Regions from separate parts of the Halioglobus maricola genome, predicted to be linked through region 1. Evidence: predicted binding sites of a transcription regulator. Region 1 holds the regulator's gene; the other holds the start of a gene.
What was found. The regulator sigma-54, encoded in region 1, starts transcription at its own class of promoters, with help from an activator protein. The targets are predictions, from matches to a motif close to TGGCACANNNNTTGCNNT.
Positions count from the first base shown of each region.

Region 2: a site for sigma-54 is predicted at 6,719-6,736, ahead of nirB (nitrite reductase large subunit NirB). Genes of this name have one in related genera too.

Region 1 covers NZ_CP036422.1:984,549-995,158, forward strand. Annotated here, with positions in the region: gene EY643_RS04400 (YhdP family phospholipid transporter) at 1-1,379, shown strand, start outside; gene yjgA (ribosome biogenesis factor YjgA) at 1,373-1,894, opposite strand; gene mgtE (magnesium transporter) at 1,887-3,239, opposite strand; gene EY643_RS04415 (HPr family phosphocarrier protein) at 3,246-3,515, opposite strand; gene rapZ (RNase adapter RapZ) at 3,517-4,371, opposite strand; gene ptsN (PTS IIA-like nitrogen regulatory protein PtsN) at 4,375-4,827, opposite strand; gene hpf (ribosome hibernation-promoting factor, HPF/YfiA family) at 4,836-5,123, opposite strand; gene EY643_RS04435 (RNA polymerase factor sigma-54) at 5,262-6,749, opposite strand; gene lptB (LPS export ABC transporter ATP-binding protein) at 6,893-7,618, opposite strand; gene lptA (lipopolysaccharide transport periplasmic protein LptA) at 7,596-8,162, opposite strand; gene lptC (LPS export ABC transporter periplasmic protein LptC) at 8,146-8,703, opposite strand; gene EY643_RS04455 (KdsC family phosphatase) at 8,703-9,221, opposite strand; gene EY643_RS04460 (KpsF/GutQ family sugar-phosphate isomerase) at 9,221-10,204, opposite strand; gene EY643_RS04465 (calcium/sodium antiporter) at 10,217-10,610, opposite strand, start outside.
Region 2 covers NZ_CP036422.1:173,983-184,592, forward strand. Annotated here, with positions in the region: gene EY643_RS00790 (TonB-dependent receptor plug domain-containing protein) at 1-730, shown strand, start outside; gene EY643_RS00795 (YfiR family protein) at 730-1,332, shown strand; gene EY643_RS00800 (sensor histidine kinase, YfiR-like protein-associated) at 1,329-3,404, shown strand; gene EY643_RS00805 (bifunctional protein-serine/threonine kinase/phosphatase) at 3,397-5,157, opposite strand; gene EY643_RS00810 (NarK family nitrate/nitrite MFS transporter) at 5,167-6,633, opposite strand; gene nirB (nitrite reductase large subunit NirB) at 7,005-9,539, shown strand; gene nirD (nitrite reductase small subunit NirD) at 9,554-9,883, shown strand; gene EY643_RS00825 (NnrS family protein) at 9,901-10,610, shown strand, end outside.

The DNA.
Region 1 (10,610 bases):
GTCTGCCCTCGCTGGATCTGGATGAGTGGTTGGCTTTTAGTGACCGCTATTTGTTTCCATCGCCCGTACCTGAAGTATTGGCGCTTGTGGACGCAGCTGATGAGGAGGCTGACGAGGAATCTTACGCGCAGGCTGAAGAGGAGGCTCAAGAGCCAAACTCCAGACTGCGGCTACAACTCGATGAGATGTTCGTCAGCAGTGCCACTATCTGGGGGCAGGAATTCCGCGATGTACGCTTTAGCCTGGCGCTGGATGAAAATATTCTGCAGACCCAGTTGGAAACGGCGTGGCTCCGTGGCACTTATTTCCAGCCCACCGTGGGGCGCGCCGGGCTTAAACTCGACTACCTCGATTTTTCAGGCATGACCGGTGCACTTGGGCGGGCTGCTGAGGAAGAGGGCGCTACGCAGGGAAGTGACGGCGATACCACCGAGTTGCTGGAACTGCCGGACATGCAGGTCGTGATCTCCAATCTGGTGTTGGATGGTGAGCCCCTGGGTCAGTTACAGATGAGCCTGTTCTCGGAGGGGAGTTCCATTCGCGCCACTGACATACATGGCGAACTCGCCAGCCTGGTGTTGACGCCTGAGGCTCCAGCCGAGTTGCACTGGTTGCAGGGTGAGCGGACTGCGCTCAGCGCACCTCTTGGTTTTGACGATTTCGGTGACACGCTGGGTCATTTTGGCTACGACAAATTCCTGGAAACTAGCAGTGGTAGTGTAGATGTCGGTCTGACATGGCCTGGGTCGCCGCAGGATTTTGCGCTGACAGCGGCTGAGGGCGAGCTTAATCTGTCGATGGAGCGCGGGCGTTTCCTCGAAACGCCAGCCGGCGCCACCGGAGCGTTGCGCCTCGTCAGTATTTTCAATCTGGCTGAAGTGGCGAGACGTTTGAGCCTCACGCATATGTTTGAGTCAGGCGTGCCTTTTAATAGCTTACAGGGAAAGATGGGGCTGGAGAGCGGGACTTTGATTGTGCCGGCTATGGCAGTTGAGGGGAGCTCGTCCAGATTCGTCTTCACTCTCGAATCCGACCTTATTGATGAGACGCTTGATGGCGAGTTGGTCGCTACATTGCCTGTCGCCAATAACTTGCCTTGGGTAGCAGCATTGGCCGCCGGATTGCCCGTTGCGGCGGGCGTATTCGTGGTGTCCAAGGTATTCGAAAAGCAGGTGAACCGGCTTTCCAGTGGCGTCTACACTATCGGCGGTAACTGGAGCGAACCAACGATCGAATTCGATCGTATTTTTGACGACGAGACACGGCGGCAGGTGGAGGCGCTGGTGGAGTCAGTCGATCCGAACAACGTGCCGGACCCCAATGAGATATCCATTTTGGGGCTCGAAGTGGTCGACCCCAACGCCCCTTTGCCTCAGTGATCTTCCTGAAGTTCCCGCAAGTAGCGGAACAGTTTACGGCTGGCAGCCGGGGGCTTGTTGTTCTTCTGTTCGCGCTGGGCCTGTAATACCAGCTGACGCAGTTGTTGGCGATCGGCCTGTGGCCATAGGGCCAGGACTTTTTCGACACCGGATACACCCGCTTCCAGCACCTCGTCGCGGAGTTCCTCCAGTTCATGGAAGCGCGCGTTTGCGTCGCGCGCGGGCTTGTGAAGCGCATCCAGCGCGGCCTCTACAGCGGCGGCATCAACGTCACGCATGAGCTTGCCGATGTACTGCATGTGGCGCTTGCGAGCACTGTTGCTGCGGATGTTACGCGTCTCGATGATTGCTTCCATCAGGCGTTCGCTATCGATAGGAATTCGCGCGAGTTCCTTGTCTTTCAGCCGAGTGAGTTTGTCACCCAGTGCCTGAAGCGCGAGCATTTGCCGTTTTACTTCGCTCTTGCTGGGGCCCTCTTCAAACTCGTCTTCAGGGGCTTCTGATTCGTTATGCATAGAAAAGCGTCGCCAGACCGAGGAAGGAGACAAAGCCCACCACGTCGGTCACTGTGGTCAGAATGACCCCGCCTGCCAGGGCGGGATCGATGTTCAGGCGCGATAATACCAGAGGCAGCGCTGCGCCGGTGAATGCGGCGGTGACAAGATTAATAACCATGGCGGCGGCAATAATGATGCCGATGTCCCAATCGTCGAACCATAGCGATGCCGCGATGGCGACAACGACCGCCCAGATAACGCCGTTGATCAGTCCGATAGTAACCTCGCGGGTTAATAGCCAGGCCTGGTTGTTTTTGCCCACCTGGCCAATGGCAATACCCCGGATCAGTACAGTCAGGGTCTGGGTGCCGGCGATGCCTCCCATTGAAGCGACGATGGGCATCAGTACTGCGAGGGCCACGACTTTTTCGATGGTGCCCTGAAACATGTTGATGGTGGAGGCTGCGATAAAAGCGGTGAACAGGTTTATGCCGAGCCATACCGCCCTTCGTGGGGCAGCCTTGGACACGGGCGCAAAGGTGTCCTCTTCTTCATCCAGGCCAGCCATGGACATAAAGGAGTGATCCGCATCTTCGCGAATTACGTCGACCACGTCATCGATGGTGATCCGGCCCAGCAGGCGGCCACTATCGTCGACAACCGGTGCTGAGACCCAGTCATTGCGTTCGAACAGGCGGGCGACCTCATCGTCTGGTGTGTTGACGGCAATGGGGTCCACGTCGGTCACCATCATCTCGCGCACAGTTGCCGAAGGGTCGGACACGAGCAGAGTACGCAGTGGCAACAAGCCGATAAATTGATCGGTGCGATTTACCACGATCAAATTGTCCGTCATTTCCGGAATTTCATCGTGGCGGCGCAGGTAGCGCAGCACGACATCCAGGGTCAGGCGGGCACGGATGGTGATCGTATCCGTGTTCATCAGACCACCGGCGATATCGTCCGGATAGTGCATTACCTGCTCGAGGCGTGCCCGATCCTGATGGTCCATCGAATTGAGGACTTCGCGCGTAACCCGATCAGGCAGCTGTTGCAGGATGTCCGCAAGGTCATCGTCTTCAAGGCCTTCGGCTATCGTCGCAACTTCGGATGCATCCATGCGCGAGAGAAAATGCGCCTGAAGCTCGTCGGAAAGCTCTCCCAGGACCTCGCCCTCGAGTTCCACATCCACCATTTTCCACAGAATGTTGCGGAATCTGGGGGGGGATGACTCAAGCAGGTGGGCAATATCCGCCGGCGGTATGCCATTGAGCATCCGGCGAACGTCGACCATGGCGCCGCTATCCAGCGCTAGCGTCAGCCGGTCGAGTGTCTCCTGTTGTTTTGCCAGGTTCTGTGGCATTCGGACTTACTCCGCTTCGTCGAAGCGGTTTGCGATGAGAGCGGTGATAGCGGCGAGAGCTTCCTCCTCGTCGCGACCGTCGACACGCAGATCAAGCACGGAGCCTTTGCCCGCGGCCAGCATCATCACCGACATGATGCTTTTGGCGTCCACCATATTGCCGTCGCGGCCAGCCTCAATAGCACTGGAAAACGCAGAGGTGCAGCCCACGAGCTTCGCTGCTGCTCTGGCGTGCAAGCCGAGTTTGTTGACGATGGTCACCTGAGTCTCTATCAACTTACTGCAATTCCCTGTGTCTTATATGCATGGCTGGAAATTGTTCCCGGTAATGCTGGAACAGGCGGTTAGCCAAATATACTGACCGATGTTGTCCCCCGGTACAACCTATCGCGATTGTCATATAGCTGCGATTACTGTCGCGGTAGCGCGGCAGCCAATTGTTCAGGTACGCGCTGATATCGCCAAACAATTCGTCGGTCAGTGGCTGTGCCTCAAGGAAACTCTGTACCTCCTGGTCCAGGCCGGTACTCAGTCGCAGTTCTTTGACCCAGTGTGGGTTGGGCAGCATGCGCACGTCGAAAACAAGGTCGGCATCAGCGGGCACGCCGCGCTTGAAACCGAAGGACTGAATCAATATCGACATGCTGCCGCCGGTAGCCCCGAGCAGGCGTTGTTTGATGGCGTCACGCAGCTCGTAGATGGTCATCTGGCTGGTATCCAGCACCAGCGAAGCGGCGCTGGAGATCGGCTCCAGCAGGCGCCACTCGTACTCTATGGCCTCTGCCAAAGGCATCGCCTCAGAGCTCAGCGGATGTTTGCGCCGGGTTTCACTGAAGCGTTTAATCAGCGTTGCTTCCTGGGCGTCGAGGAACAGGATCTCGGTGTTAACCGAATCGGGCAAGGATTCCAGGGTCGCGGTGAAATTGGCGAGGTCTTTCCACGCGTTGCGAGCATCGATGCAGACAGCTGTGCCGCGAAAATGGCCGAAGGCTTCGCCGCTGGTCTCTGCGACCAGAGCAGGTAGCAGCGAAGAGGGCAGGTTGTCGATGCAATAGTAGCCCTCATCTTCCAGCTGGTGCAGGGCTGTACTTTTGCCTGATCCGGAGCGTCCGCTGATGATGATCAGTTGCATTGTCTAGCCAGTGGCCAGCGCGTGCAGGGCCGACGCATCCGCAGCCCCGCGCAAGCGCTTGCAAAAATCTGCGTCGCTGAATTTGCGAGCGATCTGGGCCAGGGTGTCGAGATGCTGCTGGTGTGCCTCGCTGGGTACGAGCAATGCGAACACCAGGTCGACGGGCTGGCCATCCGGTGCGTCGAAGTCGATAGCCTCGTCAAGGGTTACCAGAGTGCCCAGGGGCTGAGTGCAGTTGTCTATGCGGCTGTGTGGAATGGCAATGCCGAGTCCAAGGCCGGTACTTCCCAGTTTTTCGCGGGCAATCAGCTGGGCAAAAATTTCGTCATAACTCAGGGAAATCTGGTCCTCGCTGATAATGTGGGCGATTGTTTCAAATAGTCGTTTTTTGCTGACCCCGGGCACCTGGCAGGCAGTGCGCTCCGGGGTCAGAATTGTATCCAGCGGTTGTTGCATGGCTGGGCTCAGTGTCCTCTTGTCTTTTCCTTATGCTTGATGAGCTGGCGGTCCAGTTTGTCCGCCAGGGCGTCGATTGCGGCATACATATCATCGGATTCGGCGTGAGCGAATAGATCCGCGCCGGATATGTGTACGTTGGATTCCGCTTTTTGAACCATTTTCTCCACGATCAGAGTGACCTGGACGTTGGTGATTTGATCAAAATGTCGTTGCAGTCGTTCGAATTTGCTCTCGACATACTCCCGCAGAGCTGAGGTGACCTCCACGTGGTGTCCGCTGACATTCAGTTGCATACACTTGCTCCTTCTTTTGGTGAACCCGGGGGATTGCCGCCCGGAACCGGCACAGCCGGATTTTGAATCCTCTAGGATAAATTCTAGACCAAGGCCTGCCCGGCGAGTAATTTTTTCCACTGTGGGGCCAATCATTGCCTATACCAGCCTCTTGCGCTCGTTAGACGGCGGTATCAGCAGCGTATCCCGGTACTTTGCGATGGTGCGTCGGGCGACCTTGATGCCCTGTTCTTCCAGCAATTGGGTGATTTTGTTGTCGCTCAGTGGTTTGCGCGGATTCTCGGCGGCAACCAGCTTCTTGATGAGAGCCCGGATAGCGGTGGAAGAGCACTCTCCGCCCGCGGTGGTGGCCACGTGGCTGGAGAAGAAATACTTCAGCTCAAATATGCCGCGGGGGGTGTGCATGTACTTCTGGGTTGTGACCCGGGATATGGTCGACTCGTGCATCTCTACCGCTTCGGCGATATCGTGTAGCACCAGCGGTTTCATGGCTTCCTCACCATATTCGAGGAAGTTGCGCTGGTGTTCGACGATTTTAGTCGCCACCTTCATGAGGGTCTCGTTGCGGCTTTGCAGGCTCTTGAGAAACCAGCGGGCCTCTTGCAGGTTGTCCTTGAGGAAGGTGTTGTCCGCACTGCTGTCCGCGCGCTTGATGAGGCTCGCGTACTCGTTGTTGATACGCAGGCGTGGTGCGATATCGGGGTTGAGTTCCACCAACCAGCGGCCTTCTTTTTTGCTGACAAATACATCCGGAATCACATATTCGACATCGCTGGGGGCGTAGGTCTCACCTGGGTTCGGGTCCAGGGTCTGGATCAGGGCGAGCACATCCTTCAGCTGGCTTTCGTTCAATCGGGTGCGGCGCTGGATCTGGGTGAAATCCCCGCTGGCGAGCTGTCCCAGGTGGCGATTGAGCACCTGACGTGCCTGCTCCAGGTAAGGGGTGTCTGCAGGTAGTTGCTGGAGCTGAACCAACAGGCACTCTTGTAGGTCGCGGGTGCAGACGCCGGCCGGTTCGAACTGCTGCAGCATGTGCAGCACGGCGACGACCTCGTCTTCATCGATATCCAGTTCCGCCTCCAGCAGCGATTGATGAAGCTCTTCAGGGTCCAGCTGGAGGCGTCCGTTGTCGTCGGTGGCGTCGATAATCGTCATTGCGATCAATCGGTCTGTGTCCGACAGGCGGCTCAGATTGAGCTGCCACAACAGGTGTTCCTGCAGGGACTGACGAGAGCCGCCACGGGGCTCGAAATCGCCTTCGGGGAACTCATCCGGTGGCGGTGGGGGGGCTGAACTCGAGGGCAGCAGATCGTCCCACTGGGTGTCTACGGGGAGGTCGTCCGGAAGCGTCTGCGATGATTCCTGAGGTGCAGCGTCACCGGCCATGTCGGCCTGTTCGAGGCTCTCCATTGGGCCATCGCCGGTAGCGGCGGCATCGTCGGCGCTGGCCGATTCGCTGGGGCCCTGCTCCTCTTCGCTGGTCTCCAGCATGGGGTTGCTGTCGAGAGCCTGCTGGATTTCCTGTTGCAGGTCCATGGTCGACAATTGCAGCAGGCGGATAGCCTGTTGCAGTTGCGGGGTCATGGTCAGCTGCTGGCCCAGCTTTAACTGCAGCGATTGCTTCATTGGTGAATCGAGTTTCCTCAGGCGAGTCCTGATGGGCGCGCCGTGCAATACAACGTAGACGAGTTTAGCGCTCGGCCAAGATGGCTTGCAAGGTTTTGGCGCGAAATTTGCTTGTTGACAGCTGCCTGAAAAGGGCGTGGGCGTTAGAGTGAGAACTGCTCGCCCAGGTATATGTCGCGGACCCGCTGGTTGTTCAGTACCTCATCGGCACTGCCCGCTGCGATGATGTGACCCTCCCCGACAATGAATGCTTTTTCACAGATATCCAGAGTGTCGCGAACATTGTGGTCGGTGATCAGTACACCAATCCCGCGACCGCGCAGATGGGTGATAATCTGTTTTATATCATTCACTGAGATCGGGTCCACGCCGGCGAAAGGCTCGTCCAACAGGATGAAGTCAGGCTCGGTCGCAAGGGCGCGGGCAATTTCTATGCGGCGTCGCTCTCCTCCGGAAAGCGACTGGCCGAGGCTGTCGTGGAGATGCTCGACGTTGAATTCCTCGAGCAACTGCTGGCAGCGCTCATTGCGTTGCTTACGGTTCAGGTCAGGCCGTGTTTCCAAAATCGACAGGATATTGTCGGCCACGCTCAATTTGCGGAAAATTGACGCTTCCTGCGGCAGATAGCCGATACCGTGACGGGCGCGTTCGTGCATGGACAGGGGGGTGATGTCCTCGCCGTTGAGCTCGATGGTGCCCCGATCGGCCGCCACGATTCCGATAATCATGTAAAAGCAGGTCGTTTTACCGGCCCCGTTGGGGCCTAACAAACCCACCACCTGGCCACTTTCCAATTCGATGGAAACGTCCTGAACGACTTCGCGACCCTTGTAGGCCTTCGCCAGATTACTCGCTTTCAGTGTCGCCACTGGCTTCCTCTTCCTGGTCGAGGGCTGCGGCCTCGATGACGACCTGAACACGGCTGTCCTCGCGGCTCTTGTCTGAATCGGCCCGCACCAATTGCTCGGTAATAAAGTAATCTATGCTGTCGCCGGTGACGGTGGAGCCTTCCTGTTCGATACTGGCGTTCTCGCGCAGCTGAACCCGGTCTTCGGCCTTGTGATATTCGATAATGTTGGCGTATGCCTTGATCAGCCCCTTTTCGGGTTCGGGCTGCTGTTGCATATGCGCCGGCGCGCCCTCTGCCAGAATGCGGTCGGCGTCTTTGGCATCGTGATAAACGGTAATTCGTTCCGCCTCGATATGCAGGCTGCCCTGGTCCATGGTCACATTGCCAACATAGCGGGTGAATCCCTGCTTTTCGTCGCGGACTGCTTCGTCGGCCTCAATCAGGATCGGCTGGTTGCGATCATCGGGCAGCGCGTTCGCCGGCCCGGTGACTACCAGGGCCAGGGAAGCTGCAGCCAGCAGGCGCGCGATCAGGGCGCAAGGTCGCTCAGGGCGACTGGACATAGATGCTCTCCACATTGGGTTTGAGGCTTATGGTTTCCGTTACCAGATTGGCGATCATGCCGTCGGCGACAGTCTGGTTTTTGCCCTGGGTGATCGTGACCTGCCGGTTGCTTTCCGCGGTACGTTTGTCCAAGTAAATATCCAGTACGTGCGTAGCCATGTTAGTGCCCGTTTGGTCGTGGGACAGTACCACATTTTTTCGCAACAGTAGCCTTTCGCGGTTGTGTTCCCAGCGGCCACGAGTCGCCTTGGCGGACCAGGTTTTACCCTCATCACTATGGGAGTAAAACCTTGGTTCCATCATCATCGAGTAGTCACCCTCGCGAAATCGATCAACTCTCTCGGCCTCCAGAATGTCGCTGAGGACGCCCTGCTCGTCGAACGCCCAGGTGCGCACGGTCTGGATGTAGGTGAGAGGCAGCGCTTCGTGACGTTCACTGGTCGCGAGGTCAGGGGTGGCGGCTGTTTGTGGTTTCCAGTAATAGCTTGCCGCCAGCAATACTGCCAGAGCCAGGAGTATTTGCAGTGCGGGGCGGGGCATCAGTCGAAGTCGGCCTGCAGCGAATCCAGTGTACCGCGCAGCGTCAAAATCATTTCGCAGGCCTGGCGCACGGCGCCCTGGCCGCCAGCAAGTTCGCTGATCCAGTCGGCAGCGTTACGAACTGGCAGGGCTGCATCGCTGACGGTGAGACCAAGGCCCGCGGCGCGCACCGCCGCGAGGTCGGGCAGGTCATCACCCATGTAGGCACATTCTGCCAGGGTGATGCCTTTGTCTTGGCACAGGCTCTTCAGGGCTGTGAGCTTGTCCTCGCGGCCCTGGATTACGTCGTTGATGCCGAGTTCCCTGGCGCGGCGCGCGACAATGTCGGAACTACGGCCAGTGATCAGGGCGATGTCTACACCGCCCTGCTGGAGTAGTTTGATGCCGAGACCATCTTTGATGTTAAAGGACTTGAGCTCCTCGCCATTATTGCCGTAGTAAATCCGACCGTCGGTGAGGATGCCGTCGACATCAAGGGCGAGCAGTTTCAGTGACTGCGCAATTTCTGCGTCGGCCATCAGGCGATCCCGGCGTGGAGCAGGTGCATCAGGTGAAGTACGCCGATGATCTCGCGGCCATCGTCTGCCGTCACGAGCAGTGAGGTAATTTCATGTTCTTCCATAATTCTCAGCGCCTCTGCTGCCAGCATCCCTGGCCGTGCCGTCTTCGGCCGGGTATGTATCAGCTTGCCCATCGATGTTGCGTTGATGTCCACCTGTGCATCGAGCGCGCGGCGCAGATCTCCGTCTGTGAAAATCCCCTCAAGCTTGCCGGCCTCGTCTGTGACTGATGTCATTCCCAGGCCTTTAGCGCTGATTTCGAGCAACGCCTCAGACAGGGAACTTGTTGCGGACACGCGCGGCACTGCTGCACCGGTCTGCATAAGGTCTTCAACCTTTAGAAGCAGTTTCTTGCCAAGGGTTCCCCCGGGATGGGAAAAAGCGAAATCCTCTGCCGTAAAGCCGCGCGCTTCCAGCAGCGCGATGGCCAGTGCATCGCCCATAACCAATGCGGTCGTGGTAGATGATGTGGGAGCCAGGTTGAGCGGGCAGGCCTCGGTTTCCACGCCCGTATCCAGGTGGGCGTCCGACGCCGTGGCGAGAGTGGAAGAGGGGTTGCCAGTGAAACTAATGATAGCCGCTCCAATCCGTTTCAGCAGTGGCATGAGACTCACTACTTCCGCGACCTCTCCGCTGTTTGAAAGGGCGATGACGACATCGGCGCCGGTGATCATGCCCATGTCGCCGTGGCTGGCTTCACCTGGATGAACGAAAAATGCGGGGGTCCCTGTGCTCGATAGAGTGGCTGCTATCTTGCGCGCGATGTGTCCGGATTTACCCATGCCGGTGACAATAACCCGGCCCTCGCAGGCCAGCAGCAATTCACAGGCAAGGTCGAACGCCGCGTCTATTCTCGCTTCCAGTTCAGCGACTGCGGCGGCTTCCATGGAGATGGTGCGCCTGGCTGAGGCCGCATGGATGGAGCTAGATTGTGATGCCATAAACTGGCCCGGTCAGATAGTGATGTAGAGCCAATAATAATACAGGCCGTAGAACGACACTAACAACACCCCGACCGTTCGGCCAACGTAGGAATGGCCCTCGTTCGAGCGGCTGCGCCGTCGGCTGATGTAGATCGCAAGCGCGAGGAACACTGTGAGGAAAGTCATCATCGGGTAGTCGCGAGTAATCACCGAAGGCTCCAGGGATTCGGCGCCCACGATTCCGGGAATTGACATCACGGCGAGTAAATTAAACAGGTTGGAGCCAATGACGTTGCCGAGCGCGATCTCGGTGTGTCCGCGCAACGCGCTGGCTATGGTGGCGGCCAGCTCTGGCAAGCTGGTGCCGATGGCGACAATCGTCAGGCCGATAACCAACTCGGAGACACCCAGTGACTCCGCAACC
Region 2 (10,610 bases), 810 kb from region 1:
TGATCATCTGAACTACCGCGCCGCTCTGGTGTATGAGCCCAGCGAGCGACATACCGGAAAGTTGATGTACGGTACAGCGATTCGCACGCCAAACCTGCGTGAGTCGCTGAAGGTGCTTGAAGGGAATACTTTTGTGCCACCGGAACTGGAACCAGAGGAAATAAACTCTCTGGAGCTTGCCTATCTCTACCAACTGGATTGGGCCAACGTTAGCGTCACCCTGTTCCATAATGAGCTGGATAATTACATCCGTGAGGTGCCGTCGCCCGAGGATGAGTACTTCGCAAATATCTCGGAGACAGTGACCTTCGACGGAGTTGAATCTGTTGTAAACCTGCGCCCTCACGAGGCACTGGATATTCGTTTTGGGGTCAGCTACCTGAATACGGAAGATCCGGACGGGTACGACTTGCCTTATCTTTCGGAGTGGAACTCGAATCTGAAGTTTGAGTATCGGCTGAGTGAGCGGCATACACTCGGAGCAGCGTTTATTTATGGCAGCGACCGCGAAGATCTCAACTTCTTTGATGATGACGACGCGGACGCATTCGTCATCACCAATATTTTCGCCAGTGGCCAGATATCCAAAGGTCTTAGCTATTCCCTTGGCGTCGATAACCTCTTTGATGAGCGTATCTACGACCCGGCTGCTGATTTTGGCGGCCAGCACAACACCGAGCGCGCAGAGCGGGAGGTTTGGGCCCAGCTAGCCTGGACTCTGGATCTCTGATGTTCGCGATGATATCCCGGTCAGTGAGGGCAATGGCAGGGTACTGTCTGAATGCAGTGCTGCTGTGTCTGTTGGCAATATCTTCAAATGTCAGCGCTGCGGAAGCTGCGCCGGGACAGGTGGATACTGTATCCCGCGTTAAAGCAGCGTTTATATTGAATATCGCCAAGTTCGCAAAGTGGCCGGAAGCGCCCTCGCTAGACGTCGAAGAGGATTTCACCCTCTGCCTGTATCAACAAAACTCGCTGGGATCCGCAATTGAACTGATTGAGGGCCGAAGTGTGGGTGCTTTAAGTTTGCGCAGCCGGGTAGTGGATACCTTGTCTTACGAGGATCAATGCCATCTCCTGTTCGTTGCTGCAGCAGACCTTCCGGCATTCCATGAAGCCCTGCCTGCGGTCGGCTCGCTTCAGTCGCTGACCATCGTCGACCAGACCGCGTCGGATAACGGGGGTCCTATCCCCGAGGGTGTCGTGCTTGCACTGAAACGCCGGGGCGAGCGCATCGGCTTTGCGATCAATCTGGATACTGCTTCGCTGGCGGGCATCAGGTTCAGTTCCGAGCTACTGAAGTTGGCCGAGATTGAGGTGCGTGAACCATGATTGGTTCCTGGAGTGCCCAATCAATTCGCAAAAAATTGATACTGGTGATGCTGTTGGTAAGTGGCAGCGTACTGGTGTTGGCTTCACTGGCCTTTTCCATCTCAGACTGGATGACATCGCGTGGGCATCTCAATGAAAAGTTGCGCGCTGAGGCGGGCATCATTTCCCGTAATGTTGTTTCTTCTTTGGCGTTCAGTGATCCTGCTTCAGCCGGTGAAACACTGGCGAGCCTTGGTATAGAAAGGGAACTGGTTTTTGCGGTTCTCTATGACGAACAGGGCGAAGTGTTCGCGAGTTTTGCAAACGCAGATGCAGAGTATATGGTGCCATCGGCGCGGGATCTACAGATTCCCGACGGTGTGCTCAGCGTCACTGAACCCGTTTTGCTTGATGGTCGGACCATTGGCACTGTTGTGCTGGTATCCGAAATGAAAATCTGGCAACAGCAGCAATTGCGCAAAGGTCTGTTGGCACTTCTCGTTTATGCGGTCGGCTTGCTTGTGAGTTTGTTGCTGGCATCGAGACTTCATAGGCTAGTGACGCGTCCGATCATGGAGCTGGCAGCGACTGCAAAGAAAATCACCGCGACGCGAGACTACTCCCTGCGCGCTGCACAGCAATCCGAGGATGAGACGGGTAGCCTCGTTTCCAGCTTCAATGAAATGCTCGGGGAGATTCAGGCCAGAGATAACCAGTTGCTGGAAATTCGAGAGAAGTTGGAGCAGAAGGTCGAAGAGAGAACAGCTGAGCTGCGGCGCCTTGCCGATGAATATGCCCACCAGGCTTCGCATGATGCGCTGACCGGGCTGGCCAACAGAATCACATTTGAAGATCGTTTGCAGATGGCACTTTTGAATGCTGAACGCTATAAGCACTCGGCTGCTGTTTTGTTCCTCGATTTAGACCGATTCAAGACGATAAACGATACGCTGGGGCACTCGATTGGAGACCAGTTACTGCGGCGTGTAGGTGAAAACCTGGCAGAATGTATTCGCGAGAGCGATACGCTTGCTCGTCTTGGCGGTGATGAGTTCGCGCTATTATTGCCTCAGGCAGAGCCTGATTCGCTGAGCGATGTTGCCGAGAAGGTTATCGCTGCAGTGAACACGCCCGTTGTTATTGATGGGCATGGTCTACAGGTAAATACCAGTGTTGGCATCAGCCAGTTCCCCGAGGATGGGTGCACAACGGGAGAAATTATCAAGAATGCCGATACCGCTATGTATGCGTCCAAAGCGCTCGGTGGCAATCGATTTGCATTCTATTCCAGCGCAATGAATCAGCGAGCAGAGCGGCGTCTGGCTCTCGAGGTCAAACTTCGCCAGGCCTGGAGTGATGGGCGTTTCCACGTCCACTATCAGCCAAAGTTTGATGTCGCTTCACTGGAAATGGTTGGGCTGGAAGCTCTTGTGCGTTTGCATGACGAGGAAGAAGGGGACATTCCTGCGTCAGAGTTCGTGCCACTTGCAGAAGAGGTGGGCATGATCAAGAAAATCGATCTTTGGGTGATCGAAAAAGCCTGCGATGAGGTGTTGTCCTGCGGTGGTGGGGAAGTGCCGATCAAGCAACTGTCGGTAAACATTTCCCCGGGGCATTTCGTCGGCGATGAATTGTATGACGAGCTCGCCAGTATTCTCGAGCGCACCGGATTCCCGGGGGACTATCTCGAGCTCGAGATTACTGAATCTGTGATTGGCACACAGTCGACAGATATTCACCAGCAGTTACAGCGAATCCGAAGCCTCGGTATTGAGATTGCGATTGATGACTTTGGTAAGGACTACTCGTCACTGAGCCGGCTAAAGCAGCTGCCATTGAATACGCTAAAAATTGATCGTTCGTTCATTAGCGATGTGTGTGAGACTCAGGACAACGCGACGATCGTCAGCACCATTATTCTGATGGCGCACAATCTGAATCTGAAGGTTGTTGCTGAGGGGGTTGAAACGCCCAGCCAGTACGCATTCATCAAACAGCACAACTGTCATTCTTTCCAGGGCTATCTTTACGCAAAGCCGATGGCCATCGAAGGCATTGTGGCACTCGTAAAAAAAGCTGGTTTGGCTAGCTGAACAGCAACATGAATGTTGCCAGCTGGCTGAGGGCGAGAATGCCTGCTATCAACTTCCAGGCTCTCACCGGATCGCGGTCCATCAGGGGCCGCTGGCGATACTCAAGGTACAGCGGATTCGGATGCTTTAGCTCGTAGGCGAACTCCATTACATCGGCGTGACGACGCTCAGGCTGGTAGCGCAGGCTTTTTCGCAGCGCGCCATCAATCCAGTGAGGCACCAGCGGGTTGATTCGATAACTCTCTGTATAGTGGGTGTTGAGGAAATCCCGTGGGCTTTTGCAGTTCTCCAATTTTCCGCTGAAAGGCAACTCACTGGTTAGCATTTCGTAGCTGATGACGGCCAGCGAGAATTGATCAGCCTGATAGTTGGGTTTGCGGCCGACCGTGTATTCGGGCGCCGAGTACTGTGCCGTGCCCAGCGCAATATCTCTCGTGATTGCTGTCTCTATTTCGCTCAGCCCCGCTGCGTGGCATGAACCGAAGTCAATGATCTTTACCTGGCCGTTGCGGTCGATCAGGATATTGTCTGGTTTGATGTCCTGATGCAGGGTCTCGCGGCGGTGAAATGCGCGAATGCCCTTGGCAATCTGGTCGATCAGATAGACAGCCTCTTCAACCGCTGGCCGGGGGTGCTCCAGCATCCAGCGAGACAGGGTGATGCTCGGTATATATTCGGTCAGGTAGTAAAGGCAGCTTTTAGGCCGGTCAGTTTCCACCACCTTGATGACATAGGGGCTATTGATGCGATTGCCTATCCAGCTCTCCAGCACGAATCGTTCGATGTAAGCCGGATCGTCGTCAAAATTCACCGAGGGCGTCTTCATGCAAAACTGCGCCCCGGATTCAACATCCTCTACCTGGTAGATCTGGCTGCGATTGCTGGCGTGTAGCTCGCGCACAACCCGATAGCCATCGAGAATCATGCCCTCCTCGAGAAAGGGCGGAAAACTGAGCTCCGTCAGGCGCTTCACAACGTCATCGATGCCCGCCGCGGGTAGCTGATCCACACGTATTAGCTGGCAGCTCAGGTTATCTTTGCTGCCCGCTGCAAAAGCGGCGTCAGCCAATGCCTTGCAAGCGAGATCGAGATCGAGATCGGCCGTTAGCTCGCGCAACATATACTCCATGCGATCGCGCCCCAGCACATCGTGAATGCCGTCTGTGGTCAGCAGATACAGGTCGTTGGTTTCGATGCTGAGACTGCGATAATCCATTTCCAGATGCACATCCAGCCCAAGCGCTCGGCTCAGGTAGCTGTGTTTCTCTGACACTCGGGTGGTGTGGTCGTCTGTGATTTGCTCTAGCGACCCGTTGCGCATCTGGTAGATGCGGCTGTCGCCGGCATGAAAGAGGTGCGCTTGTTGAGATTTCAGCACTAAAGCGCTGAAAGTAGTGACAAAGCCGCGGGTATTGTCCGCAAAACTTCGGCCGCGGCTATAGAGCCAGCGATTGAGTGCGGTGAGCACCTGTTGGGCCGATTTCTTCACACTCCATGACTCCGGGGTGGAGAAATAGTCTGATAGGAAGTTGGTCACTGAGGTCTGGCTGGCTTCCTTGCCGGCCTCGGCAGCGCTCACGCCGTCAGCGATGATGGCTACAGCGCCCTTCGTTGTCAGTAGATTGCCATCTGGAATACGGATACCTATAGCATCTTCGTTCTCGGCTTTGCGTCCGGCCGCGGAGTACTGGCCAACCCTCAGGGCGAGGTCTCCGCTTAGGTGCTTTACCTGACTTGCGTCGGACGCCGTCATGCTCTTCCTTTATGCAACATCGATCAGTTGTACTGTGCCGTCGGGTAGTACTTCTTGCATCTGGCCGGCGGGTTCGTCGATGAATTGTACGATGACAAAGCATACCGCTGCACTGGCTGCGATAATGGTGAAGAACGTCGAAGCGTCAACAAAAGACAACACAGTGAGGTAGGTCACTGCACCGACGTTGCCAAATGCGCCCGCCATGCCGGCAATCTGTCCGGTCATCCGGCGTTTGATCAGAGGCACCATGGCAAAAACCGCGCCTTCGCCAGCTTGCACGAAAAAAGAGCAGCACATGGTGGCGAGCACAGCCAGCGGAATCATCCACGTGGCGTCGACTCGGGCCATGACCAGATAGCCCACAGCAAGGCCGGCAATGAGGAATGACAGGGAGCGTTTTCGTCCAAAGCGATCGGAAAAATAACCGCCTGATGGGCGCGCCACCAGATTCATAAAGGCGAAGCCAGAGGCCAGCAGGCCGGCTTTAACTGCCCCCAGTTCAAACGTTTCCATGAAAAAAAGCGGCAGCATGGAGACCACTGCCAGCTCTGAGCCAAAGGTGACAAAGTAAGCCCAGTTGAGAGCAGCTACCTGCTTGAACTTGTACTTCTCAATCTCGGGCACGCCGTCGCGTAGATGCTCCTTGTTTACTTTCCAGATCTGGCTGGTCTGGAAGATGAACAGGCCAATCAGGATTGCGTACATCGAGTAAGTTGCTGATGCCGACAACAGCCCCAGATTGGTAGGTGACAGGCGCCAGCTAAGTATTGCCAGGGCGAGGTATAGCGGTACGGTCATGCCGATATAGAAGTACAGATCCCGGTAGGAGCTGACTTCCAGTCCACCGGTCTTCTTTGGTTTGAAGTAGGTGGAACCTTTGGGCGTATTACGCGCGCGCCAGTAATAGATGATGCCATAGCCAAAGGACATCAGGCCGGCCATGGCAATGGCGTAACGCCAACCGTCCTCGCCTCCCACCATCAAGGCAACGGTGGGTAAAGTCATCGCGGCTGCGGCGGAGCCAAAGTTGCCCCAGCCGCCGTAGATGCCCTGTGCCATGCCTACCTGCTTGGCAGGAAACCATTCGCTTACCATCCGGATCCCGATGACAAACCCAGCGCCAACGAATCCGCCGAGAAAGCGGAACAGGGCGAGCATTTCGTAGCTGTCCGCAAAGGCGAACCCCCAGCAGAAGAACGAGGAAAGGATGAGCAGCGAGCTGAACACCACGCGTGGGCCGTACTTATCGACCAACATGCCAACCACGATGCGTGCAGGAATGGTGAGCGCCACATTGAGCATGAGCAGCGCTTTCACCTGAGGTGTGGTGAGGTCGAAAGCTTCCTTGATGTGTGCCATCAAGGGTGCATGGCTGAACCACACGACAAAGGTGATAAAGAATGCGAACCAGGTCAGGTGCAGGGTGCGGATGGATGGGTTGGCAAAGTCGAGGACTTTGACGGGGCTGCTCATGACAGAGCCTCCTTGGCAGTTAAAAGGGGATTCGAAAATTACTCGAGGGAATCTTGCTGGGTTACAACCCGCCGTTGGGTCGAATAGGCATGGGATTTGCAATGAATATGCCAAGCGCGCGGATTTTCCGTCGTTGTGCCCCGAAACCGTGCGGTTTCGGGGCTTATCAGCGACAGCGTGCACTAAAATCAGGATATGACTCCAATGGTGGATGCGCGGAAAAGGTGCGTGTGCGCCTCTTTTACGCACCATTTAGGTGCTCTTCCGCTCCTCTTTTCCTACGCAGTCTTGCCCACCGGGCAATCCTTTTCGCTTTGAAAAAAGCCAAGTTGCGGTTTAGGCCGCCCAGACGAAATGACAGGCAGAACCATATGACACAACAACTGGTAGTAGTAGGTAACGGCCCCGTGGGGCACCGGGTGGTAGAGCAGGTGGTCGCCGCCGGTGGGGATTGGAGTATCACGGTTTTCGGGGAGGAGCCGCGGGTCGCCTATGACCGGGTACATCTTACGGGATGGTTCGAACAGCGCAGTGCAGAGCCACTGAATATGGTTGCGCCCGGCTTCTATGAGGAAAACGCCATTAGCTGCCACGTCGGCGACAAGGTTGTCGCTGTGGATCTCGCAGCGAAAACGGTGACGTCTGCAAACGGCGTGGTCGTGCACTACGACAAACTTGTGCTGGCCACGGGCTCATTTCCCTTCGTACCACCTGTCCCGGGGCATGAACGTGACAACTGCTTCGTCTATCGCACCATCGAAGATCTTGAAGCGATTACTGCTGCTTCCGAAGGCGCGAAGATCGGTACCGTGGTTGGCGGTGGCCTATTGGGCCTTGAGGCAGCCAAGGCCCTGCATGATCTCGGCTTGGAAACACATGTTGTTGAATTCGCCCCCAGGCTAATGGCCGTGCAGGTGGACGATGGCGGTGGCGCACTGCTGAAGAAAAAGATTGAAGAGCTCGGCGTGTGTGTGCACACGAGCAAGAATACCCAACAGATCACTGACGGCGATGGCGCGGTGCACAAGATGTGCTTTGCCGACGAGACCGAGTTGAATACGGATCTCATTGTGTTCTCGGCCGGTATCCGCCCGCAGGATGAGTTGGCTCGCTCAAGCGGCCTGGCCATCGGTGAGCGCGGCGGTATTGAAGTCAACAATTTCTGCCAGACATCCGATAGTGATGTTTATGCTGTTGGTGAAAACGCCTTATGGAATGGCCGAATTTTCGGGCTTATCGCGCCGGGAAATACCATGGCTCAGGTAGCCGCTGAGCATATCTGTGGCACCGGCGTCACCGAGTTTACCGGCGCCGATATGTCGACCAAGCTGAAACTCATGGGAGTGGACGTGGCTTCTGTCGGCGATGCCCATGGCAAAACCGAGGGCGCTCTGAACTACACCTATATCAATGAAGTTGAGCAGGTATATAAAAAGATAGTTGTATCCGCGGACAAGAAACATCTGCTCGGTGCGGTATTGGTTGGGGATGCAGAAGAGTACGGCAACCTGCTGCAGTTCGCCCTGAACCAGATTGAGCTCCCCGACCAGCCTGACGCGATGATACTTCCAAGCGTCGATGGTGCGGCCTCCGCGCTTGGCGTCGATGCGCTGCCGGACACTGCCACTATTTGCTCCTGTAATAATGTGAGCAAGGGCGATCTGGTTGCGGCAGTGGCTGGCGGCTGCTGTCAGTTGGGTGATCTAAAGAGTGAGACCACTGCAGCGACGGGCTGCGGCGGCTGCACCGCACTGGTAACCCAGGTTATGAACGCAGAGCTCGAAAATCTCGGCTATGAGGTGAATACCGATATCTGTGAGCACTTCCCATACACTCGCCAGGACCTCTACAGCCTGATCCGGGTGGAGAATATCCGCAGCTTCGATGAATTGCTCGACCAGCATGGTCATGGTCAGGGCTGTGACATTTGTAAACCTGCTGTTGCGTCCATTCTGGCTACCTGCTGGAACGACTATGTCCTGGAGAAAGAACATCAGGGGTTGCAGGACACCAATGACCGCTTTCTCGCCAATATGCAGAAGGACGGCACTTACTCGGTGGTGCCTCGCGTGCCAGGCGGAGAGATCACACCGGACAAACTCATCGTGCTGGGTGAGGTCGCCAAGAAATACGATCTTTATACCAAAATCACTGGCGGCCAGAGGGTGGACTTATTCGGTGCTCGCATGGAGCAACTCCCGGTGATCTGGGCCGAACTTATCGATGCTGGATTTGAGACCGGCCACGCCTACGGCAAGTCACTGCGGACTGTTAAATCCTGTGTCGGTTCTACCTGGTGTCGCTACGGAGTGCAGGATTCTGTAGGTATGGCCATTGACCTGGAAGACCGCTACAAGGGGCTGCGCTCACCGCACAAACTCAAGATGGCGGTGTCCGGCTGTACGCGAGAGTGTGCTGAGGCACAGTGCAAGGACGTGGGGGTGATTGCCACCGAGAAAGGCTGGAACATGTATGTGTGTGGTAACGGCGGCATGAAACCTCGTCACGCCGACCTGTTCGCTACCGATCTGGATGATGAAACCCTTGTCCGTTATATCGATCGCTTCTTCATGTTCTACGTACGGACCGCGGACCGGCTACAGCGTACGTCGGTGTGGATGGAGAATCTCGAAGGCGGCCTTGAGTACCTGCAAAAAGTCATTATCGAAGATAGCCTGGGGATAGCCACAGAACTGGAAGAGCAGATGGCCGCGGTGGTCGGTACCTACCAGTGTGAATGGAAGACCACTATCGAAGATCCTGAAAAGGTAGCCCGGTTTAATCATTTCGTGAATTCCGACGCCACTGACGACAATGTGGTGTTCGTGCGTGAGCGTGAGCAGATTCGTCCAGCCACGGCAGAAGAAAAGTGTGACCCGGCCGATGTGCTGGCGACTGCGTCCTAGGAGAGGTGGATAAAATGACTAACTGGACTGATATCTGCGATGTGAACGACATACTTCCCAATAGTGGCCGGGCCGCTTTGTATGGAGGTGAGCAGGTCGCTATCTTCCGTATCACTCGCAACGGCAAGGATGCGTACTTTGCAGTGGGAAACTATGACCCCTGTAGTGGCGCCAACGTGATGTCCCGCGGCATCGTGGGCAATATCGGCGATAAAACCGTTGTCGCCTCTCCTGTCTACAAACAACACTTCTGTCTGGATACCGGTGAGTGTCTGGAAGAGGGGCAGAATCTCAAGACCTGGCCGGTGCGAGTTGAAGGTGATCGTGTATTGCTCACAAGCTAATGTGATACCGTGGGTGAATGAGTGTATTGCTAAGCGATGGGCGCGTCGGCGAACCACCGGAGCCTGATGACAGCCTGCCATTGCTGCGCCTGGCGTTTCGCCCGTTCTTTTTGTTCGGAGCCGGGTTCAGCGTCATTGCCGTGTTGCTGTGGGCGTCGCTTGTCACTGGACTGAACAGCAATCTGGTTTTTGGCGGTCCGCTATGGTGGCACTCCCATGAAATGCTGTTTGGTTTTGTCGCCGCGATCATCGTTGGCTTCCTGCTCACAGCAGTTCAGACCTGGACAGGACAACCCGGGATTAAAGGAGCGAGCCTGGCTGGCCTGGTCCTGCTCTGGTTGGCCGGTCGGATGCTGCTTCTGGCTCCGCAGGTGGCCCCAGCCTGGTTCGTCAGTGCAGTGGATCTGCTGTTCCTGCCCACAGCCGCTTTCATTCTGGCGTTGCCGATCATCCGGATCAGGCAATGGCGCAATATTGTGTTTCTGCCGATTCTCCTGATGATGACGGTAGCCAATGGCTTCTTCCATTACAGTGTTCTTAACAGCACTGCGTCCAATTCTGCGGTTTCGGCATCGACACTGATGGTGATGTTGGTGACCATTCTTATGACCGTGGTCGCAGGCAGAGTGACTCCCATGTTTACTGCCAATGGTACAGGCACCGAACGCGTGCCACCGCTGGCCTGGCTCGAAAATCTGAGTCCGGTAGTGATGTTGATGGCGTTGGG